Regions from separate parts of the Pseudomonas sp. NPDC088444 genome, predicted to be linked through region 2. Evidence: riboswitches for the same ligand, from Rfam matches in the RefSeq annotation. Region 2 holds a riboswitch; the other holds the start of a gene.

Region 1 (7,151 bases), on a different contig from region 2:
CCATTCCAGCAGGCGCGCCGGGGTCAGGCTCAGCCCCGTGGGGTTGTTCGGATTGACCACCACCAATACGTCGAGGACGTCGATGAAGCGGTCGATTTCATGCTCCAGCACCTCACGCACCAGAAAGCCGTTGCTGCGCCATGCCTCGGCGTGCTCGGCATAACACGGCGACAGCACGCCCACCTTGCCTGTTTGCCGCAGACGCGGCAGCGCTTGAATAGCGGCCTGAGAACCGGCCACTGGCAGCACGTCCGGGGCGCCGTAATAAACCCGGGCGGCGTTCTCCAGCCCATCGTCGGTTTCCGGCAAACGCGCCCAAGCCGCTTCGGGGATCGGCGGGATCGGCCAGGACCAAGGCGAAATGCCGCTGGACAGGTCGAGCCAGTCCGCCTGTTCGATGCCGTACTTCGCCACCGCCCCGCGCAAGCGCCCGCCGTGCTCAAGCATAGATTTCAGTCCCCAGACAGAGAATCAGCAACCACAGCCAGACCCCGCGCTGCACCAGTTGCCAACCCCGATCGATGGAATTCGCGTCGGCGGGAGCGCCGTCGCCCAGTTGCGGCCGCTGATGCAGCTCGCCGTGATAAATCGCTGCGCCGCCCAGTTCAACACCCAGCGCCCCCGCTCCAGAGGCCATGACAGGCCCGGCATTCGGGCTGTCCCATTTCGGCGCCTGTGTCCGCCAACAGCGAAGCGCGAGCCGGGTCTTGCCCAGCAGCGCGTAGGTCAGTGCCACTAGACGCGCAGGAATGTAGTTGAGCAAGTCGTCGATTTTCGCTGCGGCCCAGCCGAAGCGCTCGAAACGTTCATTGCGGTAGCCCCACATGGCGTCCAGCGTATTGCTCAAGCGATAGAGCACCACGCCCGGCGCGCCGAGCACGGCGAACCAGAAGATCGCGGCAAACACCGCATCGCTGCCGTTTTCCAGCACCGACTCGGTGGCCGCGCGGGCGACTTCAGTGGCGTCCAGCGCCGAGGTCTGACGGCTGACGAGATACCCCACGCGACGGCGCGCTTCTTCGATGTTATCCCCGCGCAACGCCTGCGCCACCGGTTCGACGTGCTCGCCCAGACTGCGCAAACCCAGGGCGCAATACAGGGCGAGCACCTCCACCAGCCAGCCAACATACGGCAACCAACTGAGGAAAGTGGCCAACAACGTCAGAGGAATAACCGCGATGAACCAAGCGGTGACGCCATGGCTGCGCCAACCGCGACCGCCCGAGTTGAAGCGCTGTTCGATGCGCTCGGCACACCGGCCAAACGCGACCAGCGGGTGGTTTTGTTTTGGCTCACCCAGCAGCGCATCCAGCGCAACCCCGGCGACGCTCAATAACGCCACGCTCATGACTTCACTCCCCATGTGTTATCAAAGACCAACTCTTGCAGCGGACGCGCCTGCGCCCAGCCTTCCAATACCAGCATCGGCGCTGGGTAGAATTCCTTGACCGGTCCCAGGCACAGGATCGCCAAGGGTTTTGAACCGCTTGGCATCTTCAGCAAATCGGCCAGCGCCTGAGGATCGAACAGCGACACCCAGCCCATGCCCAGCCCTTCGGCGCGGGCGGCGAGCCACAGGTTCTGGATCGCGCAGGACAGCGAGGCCATGTCCATTTCCGGCAAGGTGCGACGGCCAAAAATGTGTTTTTCGCGATCGTCCATCAACGCCGCGACCAGCACCTCAGCACAGTCATTGATGCCTTCGACCTTCAGCTTCATGAAATCATCGGAGCGCTCGCCCAGCGCTTCGGCGGTGCGGATGCGCTCTTCTTCGACCTGCGCCTGAATCTGCTCGCGCACCGAGCGATCGCTGATGCGAATGAACCGCCAAGGCTGCATCAGGCCGACACTCGGCGCGTGGTGGGCCGCTTCCAGCAAGCGTGCAAGAAGCTCCGGGGCAACCGAACCACCGCTGAAGTGCCGCATGTCCCGGCGTTCGGCAATGGCCCGGTAAACGGCGGCGCGCTCCTCGTCGCTGAAGGCGTGGTCAGTCATAGCGCACCTGCGGAGTCACTTCTTGCGCTCCCACAAGGGAATGTGTTCCAACAACGGAAGTGAGCCATGATTCCAGGAGCGGCGGGTGAAAGGCTATTCATGGCAAAAACAGCGCCGCCATCGCCTGTGGGTTTGACGGGAAGTAGAAATGCACGTACGAAGCAGTCATTCGCCCGTCGCGATACACCGCTTCGGCGCCACGCCCGCCATTGGGGCTGATGCCACGGGCGATCGGGGTCAGGCCGGTGCTGGTCAGCGAATGATGATAGGTGTGCCCGCGCAACGTGCCTTCCGGCAACGCCACTGACTGCAACGCCAATGCAGCGAGGCGCTTTTGCATGACGGCCTCACCGTCGAGCAAACCCACCAGTTCGGCGCGCCGACCGTCTACATCCGTCAAGGCGTTCAACAGATAGAGCATGCCGCCGCACTCGGCCAGCAGCGGCTTGCCCGCCGCGTGGTGAGTACGAATGGCCTGGACCATCGAATGGTTCTGCCCCAAAGCCAGATGATGCAACTCGGGGTAGCCACCGGGCAGGTAGAGGCTATCGGCTTGCGGCAACGCGCTATCGCGGATCGGGGAGAAAAACAGCAATTCAGCGCCCATTGCACGCAGCAGATCGAGGCTGGCGCCGTAGGTGAACGCAAAGGCCTCGTCGCGGGCGACGGCAATGCGCACGCCCGCCAACAAAGGTTCGGCTGCCACGATGTCGGGCGCTTCGAACGTCACAGCGGGAGGCAGCGCAGAATCGCAGGTACTGGCCAACGCTTCAGCGGCAGCATCGAGACGCGCGTCCAGATCGTTCAACTCACTGGCTTGTACCAGTCCCAGATGACGGCTCGGCAATTCGATGCCGGTCTCCCGCGAGAGCGCCCCGTACCAGCGCAACCCTTCGGTCAGGCTGCCTTCGAGTAATTGCGCATGACGCACCGTGCCCACTCGGTTGGCCAGCACGCCTGCGAACGGCAAATCCGGCTGATAACGTGCAAGACCCAGCGCCAGAGCGCCGAAGGTTTGCGCCATGGCCGTGCCATCAATCACCCCCAGCACCGGCACACCGAAACGCCGGGCCAGATCGGCACTGGATGGCGTGCCATCGAACAGGCCCATCACACCTTCGATCAAAATCAGATCGGCTTCAGCCGCCGCTTCCCACAGCAAACGACGACTTTCCGCCTCGCCGACCATCCACATGTCCAGTTGGTACACCGGGTTGCCACTGGCGCGTTCGAGAATCATCGGGTCGAGAAAATCCGGCCCGCATTTGAACACGCGCACGTTACGCCCCTGATTGCGATGCAAACGTGCGAGGGCGGCGGTGACAGTGGTCTTGCCCTGACCCGACGCAGGTGCGGCGATCAGGACGGCGGGGCATTGGCGAGCGGCTTCATTCATAGGTGCAGCTCACAGCTCGATGCCCTTCTGCGCCTTGATACCGGCCTGAAACGCGTGCTTGACCACACCGATCTCGGAGACGGTGTCGGACAGGTCGATCAATTCCTGTTTGGCGCCACGCCCGGTAATGACCACATGCTGCATCGGTGGACGGCCTTGCAAGTCGCTGAGCACCTGGTCCAGATCAAGGTAGCCGTGCTTGAGGGCGATGTTCAGTTCGTCGAGGATCACCAGGCCAATCGAAGAATCACGCAGCAGTTCCTGAGTCACCGCCCAGGCGGCCTGCGCGGCGGCGATGTCGCGCTGGCGGTCCTGAGTTTCCCAGGTAAAGCCTTCGCCCATGACGTGGTAACGCACTTGCTCGGGGAAACGGCGGAAGAACAGCTCTTCGCCCGTGGCGTTGCGGCCTTTGATGAATTGCACCACGCCGCACTGCATGCCATGGCCCATGGCCCGCGCCAGCATGCCAAATGCCGAGCTGCTTTTGCCTTTACCGTTACCGGTCAGTACGAGTACCAGGCCGCACTCATTGGGGGCGCTGGCAATGCGTTCGTCCATCACCGCCTTTTTGCGCTGCATGCGCGCCAGGTGGCGTTCGTCACGTTCGAGGGATTCGCTCATCTCAGCTCTCCGCTTGAGGGCAGGTGTGGCAAACGGAGGGCGCAGACAAGGACTGACAGCAGGCATCGAAACACGTCGAGCCTGCGCAGAGCATCGCCCTCCGTGATGCTGTTGGATGGATCAGGCCGGTCTCCGGACTCATGAAAAGCCGCGCGCCTTCCCATGTTCATCGAACACAGTGGCATCGTGCGGGCCTTGGCTCATTTACCGTTGCGGAGGCAGTGCCGGGATGGATCGCAACGCGTTCGCACCGGCTTCCCTGTTTCACCCTTTGCGGGCACCTGAAACAATCGGCGAAGGTTAGAGGGTTGACTGGCGAGCGTCAATCTAAGAGACGTGGGTCATTGGCTGCTGGCCGGGAAACAGCAAACAGACAAAACGCTCTTAAGAAGTCAGTTACTGCGCGCCAGATTGGAAGGCTGAATCACTCGCTTGGCGTTCAACCAGGCTTTCTGCCAATACGGTTTATCGAGGCTGTCCAACTTGACCGTGCCACCGGTGGCAGGCGCATGAACGAAACGTCCTTCGCCGACGTAGATCCCGGCATGGCTGACATTCGAACCGCCACCCGTGGCGAAGAACACCAGATCACCAGTCTGCAACTGGCTGCGGTCGATGTCCGGACCGCGCAAGGTGATCATTTCGCGGGTCGAGCGCGGCAGCGTGATGCCTGCAGCATCGCGGTAAACGTAGCCAATCAGGCCACTGCAATCGAATCCGGAATCCGGCGTGTTGCCACCCCACCGATAAGGCGTACCCACCAGCCCGATGGCACGCAACAGCACGTCATCGGCGACAGGCGAAGAAAATTGAGGGGGAGCGGAAATGACAGGCCTGGAAACGACCTTGGGCGGGGATGGCGGAGGATTGCTGGAACAAGCGGCCAGCAATGCAGCCAGTGAAGCAACAGCCAGGCGAACCGTGTACGACATAAACACAACAACCTTTTTAGGATGCGGCTTACTCTGCCGGGAGCCGGGGCTGGGTGCAATCGGGGTTTCCCCGGTTGCACCCCCGGTAAAAACGGTTACTTACGATGTTGGCGCTTGAGTGTAGTCGAGGTCATAGCAGTCGTCGTTTCCGGGACCTTGGAAGGTGCCATGGCCAACGCGCGCTTGGCTTCGATGAAGGTACGGGCCCAGTAAGCGTCATCGAGACTGTCGACGCGCACGCCACCACTGCGACGGCTGCTGGAATGGATGAACTGGTCATCACCCAAATAGATGCCGGCGTGACTCACACGACCACGGCCCGCCGTGCTGAAGAACAGCAGATCGCCCGGCTTGAGATCATTACGCTTGACCAGCGGGGCATCGATATTGATCATCTCGCGAGAAGAACGCGGCAGGCTCATGCCCGCTTCTTCACGGAACAGGTAGCCGATGAAGCCACTGCAATCGAAACCGGACGTGGTGGAGGTGCCGCCGAAACGATAGCGAGTGCCGATCAACGACTTGCCACGTTCCAGAATGCTGTCAGCCAGCACTGGCAACTGGTAAGGCTTGTTGTCAGCGAACTGGGAAAGTTCGTCTTCGGTGGCGATTTCGTCGTCCAGAACGGAAGTCGAATAACCGGCACGGTTAGCGGATTGTGCAGTGGCAGAGTCCTTGAACTGTGGATTCTGCGCCTGTTGTTGCGACGCTGGCATCTGGGCCGCACAGCCGAACAGCAGGGTAACGAGTGCGAGAGGCACGAGGGGTGCGAAGCGATTTAGCATGGGCACGACCGTGGCTAATGTGTAAAGAAGCCGAGACTATGCCCTCTATCGTCATCATTTGCAAATTCAATCGACACAAATGTGACTTACCAGTGACTCCATGACATCTAAGGCTCGGCATTTCATAAATGCGTCCATATGCCTGGAGTGATCGGTCGGCGACGGATTGATCTCGGCAGTAAAGCCTCCCGTGACCCGCGTGCGCAGCATCGGCTCGTGAATATACGGGAAGCTGGCGGTGGTTCCAATGCTGAGCACAGCATCAAAGCCTTTCGCCATCTCTTCACACAGCATATTCAATGCCAGCTCAGGCAACATTTCCTCGAACAAGACGACCGGCGGTCTCAGTACGCCATGGCACTGCGCGCACAACGGTGGAAGCGGCCGTAGCAGGTGAGCGCTCAGATGTGGGTCTTGCGCGCTGCAAGACTGACAGTAGAGCGGCGCCATCTGCCCATGAATCTCGATGAGACGCTCCGGCGGACTGCCCGCCGCACGATGATAGCCGTCGACATTTTGCGTCAGCACCCAACATTCCGGCTTGTATCGCTGCAACTGCGCGATCGCATAATGCGCCGCATTGGGCTGCCCGCCGAGGCAAGCGCTGCCTAATTGGGCAATGTACTTCCAGCACAGAGCAGGATCGCGACGCAACATCGGACCGGACAATGCCATCTCGATGGGCAACCCATCGTCAGTCTGGCCGTTATACAGGCCGCCCACGCCGCGATAGGTCGGCAAGCCCGAATCCGCCGAAAGCCCGGCGCCGGTAATGATCAGAATGCGTTGAGCGCGGCGCAAGGCTGCGGCCGTCTGCAGGATCACTGCCGGATCGACCGCTGCCAGGCTCACCAGCCAAGCGTCTCTTTAAGGAAGGGGATCGTCAGCTTGCGCTGGGCCTGCAATGAGGCCTGATCAAGCTGTTCGAGCAGATCGAACAATGCGCTCATGCTGCGCTTGCCACGGGTCAGGATGAAATGCCCGACCTCGTCCGTCAGGTGCAAACCCCGACGGGAAGCACGCAATTGCAAGGCGCGCAGTTTTTCTTCATCGGACAACAGGCGCATCTGGAACACCAGCGCCATGGTCAGTCGGGATTTGAGATCCGCCAGCTTGACCGGCAGCTCACGGGGCGAGCAGGACGCGGCAATCAACAGGCGACGCCCGCTGTCACGCAGGCGATTGAACAGGTGGAACAGTGCCTCTTCCCACTCAGGCTTGCCCGCCACGACCTGTAAATCATCGAGGCAGACCAGTTCGTATTGCTCAAGGTGGTCGAACAGCTCGACACCCTCTTCAAGCAGCTCGGCCATGGGCAGGTAAACGGCGGGTTCGCCCAATTGCTTGAAGCGCAGGCAGGCAGCCTGCAGAAGATGCGTGCGCCCTACCCCATTCTTGCCCCAGAGGTAGATGAGGCTTTCC
Region 2 (7,151 bases):
GCGGTGGTGAGTCAGTTGTTGGGGTAGTTGTTGACTTTGGATTCTGAGCGCAGCCACGCTCCTACGGGCTACGCCCAGAATCAGAAGCAGGCAGGTGACGCGGGCTCACCCCCCCGTCATATTCATGAACCGCACCACTTGCACATCGTCGCTGATCTCAAAGTTGTGCTGGTAGGGCTTCAGCTTCATCGCTTCGATGAGGGCGTTTTCCAGTTTTTCCGGTTGGCCGGGGTTGGCGCGCAGCACGGCTTTGAGGTCGGCGGAATGCTCGTTGCCCAGGCACAGCAACAAACGCCCTTCAACGGTGACCCGAACCCGGTTGCAGGTGGCGCAGAAGTTGTGGCTGTGAGGCGAGATGAAGCCGACGCGAATGTCGGGTGCTTCCGCCAGCCGCCAGTAGCGCGACGGACCTTGGGTCGACTCGGCGGAGTTGACCAGGGTGTAACGCTCGGCAATGCGCTCGCGCACCTGTTCACTGGAGAAAAACGACTCGGCGCGGCTGTGTTCACTGATAATGCCTAACGGCATTTCTTCGATGAACGTGATGTCCAGGCCACGATCGATGGCGAAGGCCACCAGGTCATTGATCTCGTGATCGTTGCGGCCCTGCATCACCACGCAGTTGAGTTTGGTGTGGGTGAATCCGGCCGCGTTTGCCGCGTCGATTCCGGCGATGACCTTGTTCAAATCCCCTGTACGGGTCAGCTCCTTGAAACGGGCGGGGTCGAGGCTGTCGAGGCTGATGTTCAGGCGCTTGAGTCCTGCCTCGAACAAAGGGGCGGCGAGTTTTTCCAGTTGCGAACCGTTGGTGGTCATGCACAGTTCGCGCAGACCGGGCAGGGCGGCGATGTTTTTGCACAACCCGACGATCCCGGCGCGCACCAGCGGCTCGCCACCGGTCAGACGAATCTTTTTCGTGCCCAACGCCACGAAGCGCTCGGCGATTTGCTGGATTTCTTCGAGGGAGAGAATCTGTTGGCGTGGCAGGAACGTCATGTCCTCGGCCATGCAGTACACGCAGCGAAAGTCGCAGCGATCAGTCACTGACATCCGAACGTAATCGACTTTGCGTGAATACCCGTCAATCAGGACCCGGTTCGACATGTGTGTTCTCGGCAGCGTGTTGCGTGGCAGAGGCTCATGGCGTGCTTCACGAAGGGCGAAGCTCGCCGCTGAATCGTTAAATCTTCTGGCTGACCGGTTGTTCGGCAGAAGCAGCGTTTTCACCGGTCAGTGAGGCCTGTGCGGCCTTCGAATAAGACACGTAATACGCCAGACCGACGAAAATTGCACCCCCCACCGCGTTGCCCAGGAACACGGCGCAGAAGTTCTCGATGAAGTCGCCCCAGCTCAACGCGTCGGCAAATATCGCCGCAGGAATCACGAACATGTTGGCCACCACGTGCTGGAAGCCGATGGCCACGAATGCCATGATCGGGAACCACATGCCGATGATCTTGCCGGTCACGTCCTTGCTGGCGAACGACAGCCAGACCGCCAGGCACACCAGCCAGTTGCAGCCGATGCCGGAGATGAATGCCTGACCAAAATCGGCGCTGGCCTTGGCTTTGGCGATGGCCACGGTCTTGGCCAGATAGGCGCCTTCGGTGAGGCCCAGCACGTGGCCAAAGAAGTAGGCGATGAACAGCGCGCCCATCAGGTTGGCAAAGGTCACCAGTGCCCAGTTGCGGGCGACAGCACCCAGCGTGATGCGCCCGGCGAACAACGCAGTGGGCAGGCTCATCATGTTGCCGGTGAGCAATTCACCGCCCGCCAGGATGGTCAGGATCAGACCAATCGGGAACACGGCCGCGCCCAGCAGGTTGCCGAACGAGGCCCACGAACCTGGAATCATGGTGCTGACGTGGATGTCCAGCAGAAAACCCAATGCGATAAAGGCACCGGCCAGGAAACCCAGCACCAGGATCGAGGCGATCGGCAAGTGCGATTTCTTGACCCCGGCTTCGATGGTGATCTCGGCGATCTGTTGGGGCGTATTGATGGACATGTTTTCAAACTCGCACGCAATGGCCGACAACACGACACGAGGTCGCATGTCAGGCAACGATTAATGATGGGGTCAAGCGTCCGGTCTTGATGCGCGAACGTGCCAGCGGGCACGGCGCCAATCCATTTGAGGGTGTTGGTGTGCGACTTCAGGTCGCATCGCAGAAACGTCGAAAAAGACGTACTCAGTTGATGAGCAAGCTACCGATCCGATGCTAGAGCGTCCAATCGCTTGTTCCGATGAATTCATCGATGCGCTCTATCGAAAGGGGCGCGCTGTTTTTTCCGCGACCGATGGCGCCTGTCGAATCAATCACTGAGTGGCCGACGGATCGACCCCGAACTTCTCCGGTTTGCCAGCACTGGCGGCGAATGGGCATGATGCGATCCGGTACGGAACCCGCTGCTCGAATATTGATCGGATATCCCGTACCGCCGCCCGCCAGACTTCCCCGATCAGCGTGAACCCATGACCCATCGCCCCGCGCCGCTACCGCTTGACGAAGCCCGACGTATCCAGGCACTGGAGAGTCTGCATATTCTGGACAGCCTTCCGGAGCGGGCTTTCGACGACATCGTTGCGCTGGCGTCGACGATTTGCGCCACGCCCATCGCGCTCGTCTCGCTGATCGACCGAGAGCGCCAGTGGTTCAAGGCGTGCGTTGGCCTGCCAGTGCGCGAAACCCACCGCGACCAAGCGTTCTGTGCCCACGCGATTCTTGAGCCCGACCAATTGCTGATCGTCGAGGACGCCACTCAGGATGAACGCTTCACCCACAATCCGTTGGTGCTGGGCGAGCCGTTCATACGGTTCTATGCCGGGGCGCCCATCGTGACGGATCAAGGGTTCGTGTTGGGCACCGTGTGCGTCATCGACAGGATGCCCCGCACACTGGACGCTCGGCAGGTGTCTGCGTTGAAAGCCCTGGCCCGGCAAACCTCGGCGCTGATGCAGTTGCGTGAGTTCAGCCTTTTGAAAGACGAGCAGACCCGCAGCTTGAGTCGCAAGGTTATCGACGCGCTGGGCGATGACCAGCACGTCCATGCCGGACTGCGTCAAAGCCAGCGGATTTCGTCCATCGGTCAGCTCACCAGCGGCATCGCCCATGATTTCAACAATCTGCTGCAGGCGATCAGTGCCAGCCTGCAATTCGTCGAACGCAAGGCGGAAAAACCCGCGGATGTCCGCCGCTGGGCCTCGGTGGGCCTTCAGGCGGTGAGCAAGGGCGCTTCGCTGATCGCACAACTGCTGGCATTCACGCGGGAGGACTCATCGGCGTTAAGGTTGCTGGATGTCAGCGCTCAACTGCGCAACCTCGAAGAGCTGTTCGGCCGTGTCCTGAGTCCGGACGTCAGCCTTCGCTTCGCACTGGAGCCTGCGCCGGCGCTGGTTTTGTGCGATGCCACGCAACTGGAGGCCGCAGTGCTCAATCTGCTGGTCAACGCGCGAGATGCGATGAGCGGTGCGGGCAGCATTCGTGTGGCGACTTCGCTGGTGGCCCTGACCGAGCATGAGTCGTTGGCCGATGGGCTGTACCTGCAATTGACGGTCGAAGATGACGGGCCAGGCATTCCGGAAGCCATCGCCCGGCAGGTCTTCGAACCTTTCTTCACAACCAAACAGGCGGGGAAGGGCACCGGGCTGGGGTTGTCGCAGGTGTCAGCCTTTGCCGCGCAGGCGGGTGGCACCGTTTCCCTCCATTGCGGTATGGCCGGTGGCACCACCGTGACCCTGCTGCTGAGGGTTCGCGATGGCGTGAATGAGTCAATCGTGCAGACGTCCGGGCAAGCCAGCGCCGAAATCCCGGCCAGCCGTGCGAACGTGCTGTTGGTCGACGATGACGCTTCTTTGCGCGAGGTCATGACCCATCTGTTGGTCGACGCAGGTTATTCAGTGGCGTCGGTGTCCAGTGGCTTTGAGGCGATCGAATCCATTCGCCAGCGCGCGCCGGATATCGTGGTCAGCGATTGCGCGATGGGAGATTTCAGCGGGGTGGCGTTGTCTCGGGTGTTGCGGGAAATCAGGCCCGGTCTGCCCATTTTGCTGCTCACCGGCCATGCGGACCTGGAATCGGTGCGCGCTGAATGCCAAGCGGACGCCGTGGTGCTGCACAAGCCCGTGAGTCTGCAATGCCTGGTCGAAGGGATTGAAGCGTTATTGCACTAGCGGTGCGCCGGGTTCGCTCCGCTTGCGCATTGACCTTCGTCAAGCCACTGCGTAGCCTTGCGCACTTGAGGTTCGCCGATCCGCTCTGTCAAGGCGTCGGCGCTAAGAAGGGAATGTGGTACAAGCCACAGCTGCCCCCGCAACTGTAAACGGTCATGTTCATTGCACAGCCACTGCGCGAGCGGGAAGGCGCGATGAATGCGTGATCACTGGCAACCGCCAGCCGATTCGCCACCGTGAGCCAGGAGACCTGCCTCGAACGGACGTCACGTCCACGTATTCTCATTACAACCGGGCGGGGTGATCCGGTGGCGAATCGAACGGCTTGCCTGTCGACTGCGACGGCCTTGCAGTTCTCGTCCTGTTTGCCCGCCGCTGCGCCTGAGGGCAACCATGAAATCACTGGCCAAACTTCCCGTCACCATCGTCACCGGCTTTCTCGGCTCGGGCAAGACCACGCTGCTGCGCCACATGCTCGACAACGCCGAAGGGCGTCGCATCGCGGTGATCGTCAACGAGTTCGGCGAGTTGGGCATCGACGGCGAAATCCTCAAGCAATGCACCATCGGTTGCACCGAGGAAGAGGCCACCGGTCGCGTGTACGAGTTGGCCAACGGTTGCCTGTGCTGCACCGTTCAGGAAGAGTTCTTCCCGGTGATGCAGGAACTGGTCGCCCGTCGCGGCGATCTGGATCACATCCTCATCGAAACCTCCGGTCTGGCCCTGCCAAAGCCGCTGGTTCAAGCCTTCCAGTGGCCGGAAATCCGCAACGCCTGCACCGTCGACGCGGTGATCACGGTGGTCGACAGCCCGGCCGTCGTGGCCGGTACATTCGCAGCTTTCCCGGATCAAGTGGACGCCCAGCGCAAGCTCGACCCAAACCTGGACCACGAGTCGCCATTGCATGAGCTGTTCGCCGACCAACTGGCCAGCGCCGACCTGGTCATCCTCAACAAAGCCGACATGCTGGACGCCGATGCACTGGCTGCTGTGCGTGCCGAGGTCGCGGAAGAACTGCCACCTGCGGTGAAAGTCATCGAGGCCAGCAAAGGGCAGTTGCCGTTGAGCGTATTGCTGGGCCTGGGTGCAGAGTCCGAAGTGCACATCGATGGTCGCAAGACTCATCACGACCATCACGATGGCGATGACCACGACGATCACGATCATGACGCCTTCGATTCGATTTCCATCTCCCTGCCGCAAGCCGACGAAGCCTTGTTGCTTGATGCGCTGACTCAGGCGGTGGTGCAGCACGGCATTTTGCGGGTCAAAGGCTTCGTGGCGATTCCGGGCAAGCCAATGCGCCTGTTGGTGCAAGGCGTCGGCACGCGCTTCGACAAGCACTTCGACCGCGCCTGGAAGGCCGACGAGGCCCGCGAAAGCCGTCTGGTGCTGATCGGCCAGGACCTGGACGCCGCCGTGCTCGAAGCCCAACTGCGCGAAGCCATTCAGGGTTAACCCATGCATTTGCTGCGCACCCAGCCCGGTGGCTTCGTCCCCGACGACAGCATCGCGGACCTCGGTCAGACCCCTGCCGATCTGGTTATTTTGTGCAGCGGTGACTCCCATCTGGCGCTGCTCGCGGAGACCGCGCAGCAGTTGCCGGACGATTACCCCAGTCTGCGCCTGGCCAACCCCATGCAGGTGCAGAACCACGCTTCGGTCGATTTGTACGTCGACGAGGTGCTGCGTCATGCCAAGATCATTCTGATTTCGCTGCACGGCGGGATCGGTTATTGGCGCTACGGCGTGGAGCGCCTGGTGGAACTGGCCGCGCGTGGCATCAAGCTGATTCTGGTGCCCGGTGATGACCGTCCGGACCCTGAACTCAGCGACCTGAGCACCGAACCTGCGCAAGACCGCGAGCGCCTCTGGCATTACCTTCGCCAAGGCGGCAAGCACAACGCCTTGCAGCTTTTCAATTGTCTGGCCAGTCGGTGGCTAGGGCGCGAGTACCCCTGGGGCGAGCCGCAGGCGTTGCCCCGCGTGGCGATCTATCACCCGCGCAAGGGCAATGCATCGCTCAGCGACTGGCAGGTTGAATGGCACGCCAGTCAACCCGTGGCCGCTGTGCTCTTCTATCGCTCGCACTTGCAGGCGGCCAACACCGCGTTCATCGACGTGTTCTGCGAACGACTGATGGCCCAAGGGCTGAATCCGTTACCCATCGCTGTCGCCAGCCTCAAAGAGCCTGCCTGTCTCGATGCCGTGCAGGACTGGATGGATGAGGTCGACTGCGAAATCATCCTGAACACCACCGGTTTTGCCCAGTCGACGCCCGAGGCACCGCATTTACGACCGTTTCGTCGAAATATCCCGGTGATCCAGGCGATCTGTGCCCAGGACAACGAACCGGGCTGGCAGGCCAGCGAACAAGGATTGGGCGCGCGCGACCTGGCGATGCACATCGCGCTGCCCGAGCTGGACGGGCGCATCATCAGTCGGCCGATCAGCTTCAAGGACCTGGCTTGGCGCAGCGAGCGCAGCCAGTCCGACGTGGTGTGCTACCGCGCCCAGCCCGAGCGCATGGATTTCGTCGCCGAGTTGGCGCGGCGCTGGGTGCTGCTGGCGCGCACGGCCAATGCCGACAAGCGTGTGGCGCTGATTCTGGCCAACTACCCGACCCGTGATGGCCGCATCGGCAATGGCGTAGGGCTCGACACCCCGGCGGCGGCCCTGAACATTCTCAGGTCGTTGCAGGATGAGGGCTACCCCGTCGAGGGGCTGCCGGAAAGCGGCACGGCGTTGATTCACGGCTTGCTCGGCGGTGTCACCAATGATCCCGACAGCCTCGATCAACGCCCGTGCCACCAAAGCCTGGCGATGGACGAGTACCTCGCGGCGTTTGACGCGTTGCCAGAAGCCAATCGCAATGCGGTGATCGAGCGCTGGGGTTTGCCGCATAACGATCCAATGTGCCGCAATGGCCGGATGATGATCGCCGGGCTGCGCTTTGGCCTGACCTTCGTCGGCATTC

Evidence for each region. A riboswitch is a leader RNA that binds a small molecule or an ion and turns the genes downstream of it on or off. The one in region 2 is predicted to bind cobalamin.
Region 1: it holds a riboswitch for cobalamin, as region 2 does, so the genes downstream of both, cobO (cob(I)yrinic acid a,c-diamide adenosyltransferase) here and cobW (cobalamin biosynthesis protein CobW) in region 2, are expected to answer to the same signal.

The regions. Positions count from the first base shown of each region.
Region 1 is NZ_JBJDNK010000013.1:110,267-117,417, reverse strand. It holds gene cobD (threonine-phosphate decarboxylase CobD) at 1-447, opposite strand, end outside; gene cbiB (adenosylcobinamide-phosphate synthase CbiB) at 440-1,348, opposite strand; gene bluB (5,6-dimethylbenzimidazole synthase) at 1,345-1,995, opposite strand; gene ACI2KB_RS23880 (cobyrinate a,c-diamide synthase) at 2,093-3,391, opposite strand; gene cobO (cob(I)yrinic acid a,c-diamide adenosyltransferase) at 3,401-4,012, opposite strand; cobalamin riboswitch at 4,118-4,312, opposite strand; gene ACI2KB_RS23870 (C40 family peptidase) at 4,405-4,944, opposite strand; gene ACI2KB_RS23865 (C40 family peptidase) at 5,040-5,729, opposite strand; gene ACI2KB_RS23860 (NAD-dependent deacylase) at 5,796-6,575, opposite strand; gene hda (DnaA regulatory inactivator Hda) at 6,578-7,151, opposite strand, start outside.
Region 2 is NZ_JBJDNK010000012.1:141,440-148,590, reverse strand. It holds gene ACI2KB_RS23110 (NahK/ErcS family hybrid sensor histidine kinase/response regulator) at 1-27, shown strand, start outside; gene moaA (GTP 3',8-cyclase MoaA) at 106-1,104, opposite strand; gene ACI2KB_RS23100 (formate/nitrite transporter family protein) at 1,181-2,008, opposite strand; partial or broken gene ACI2KB_RS23095 (ATP-binding protein) at 2,477-3,769, shown strand; gene ACI2KB_RS23090 (response regulator) at 3,764-4,174, shown strand; cobalamin riboswitch at 4,226-4,447, shown strand; gene cobW (cobalamin biosynthesis protein CobW) at 4,568-5,632, shown strand; gene cobN (cobaltochelatase subunit CobN) at 5,636-7,151, shown strand, end outside.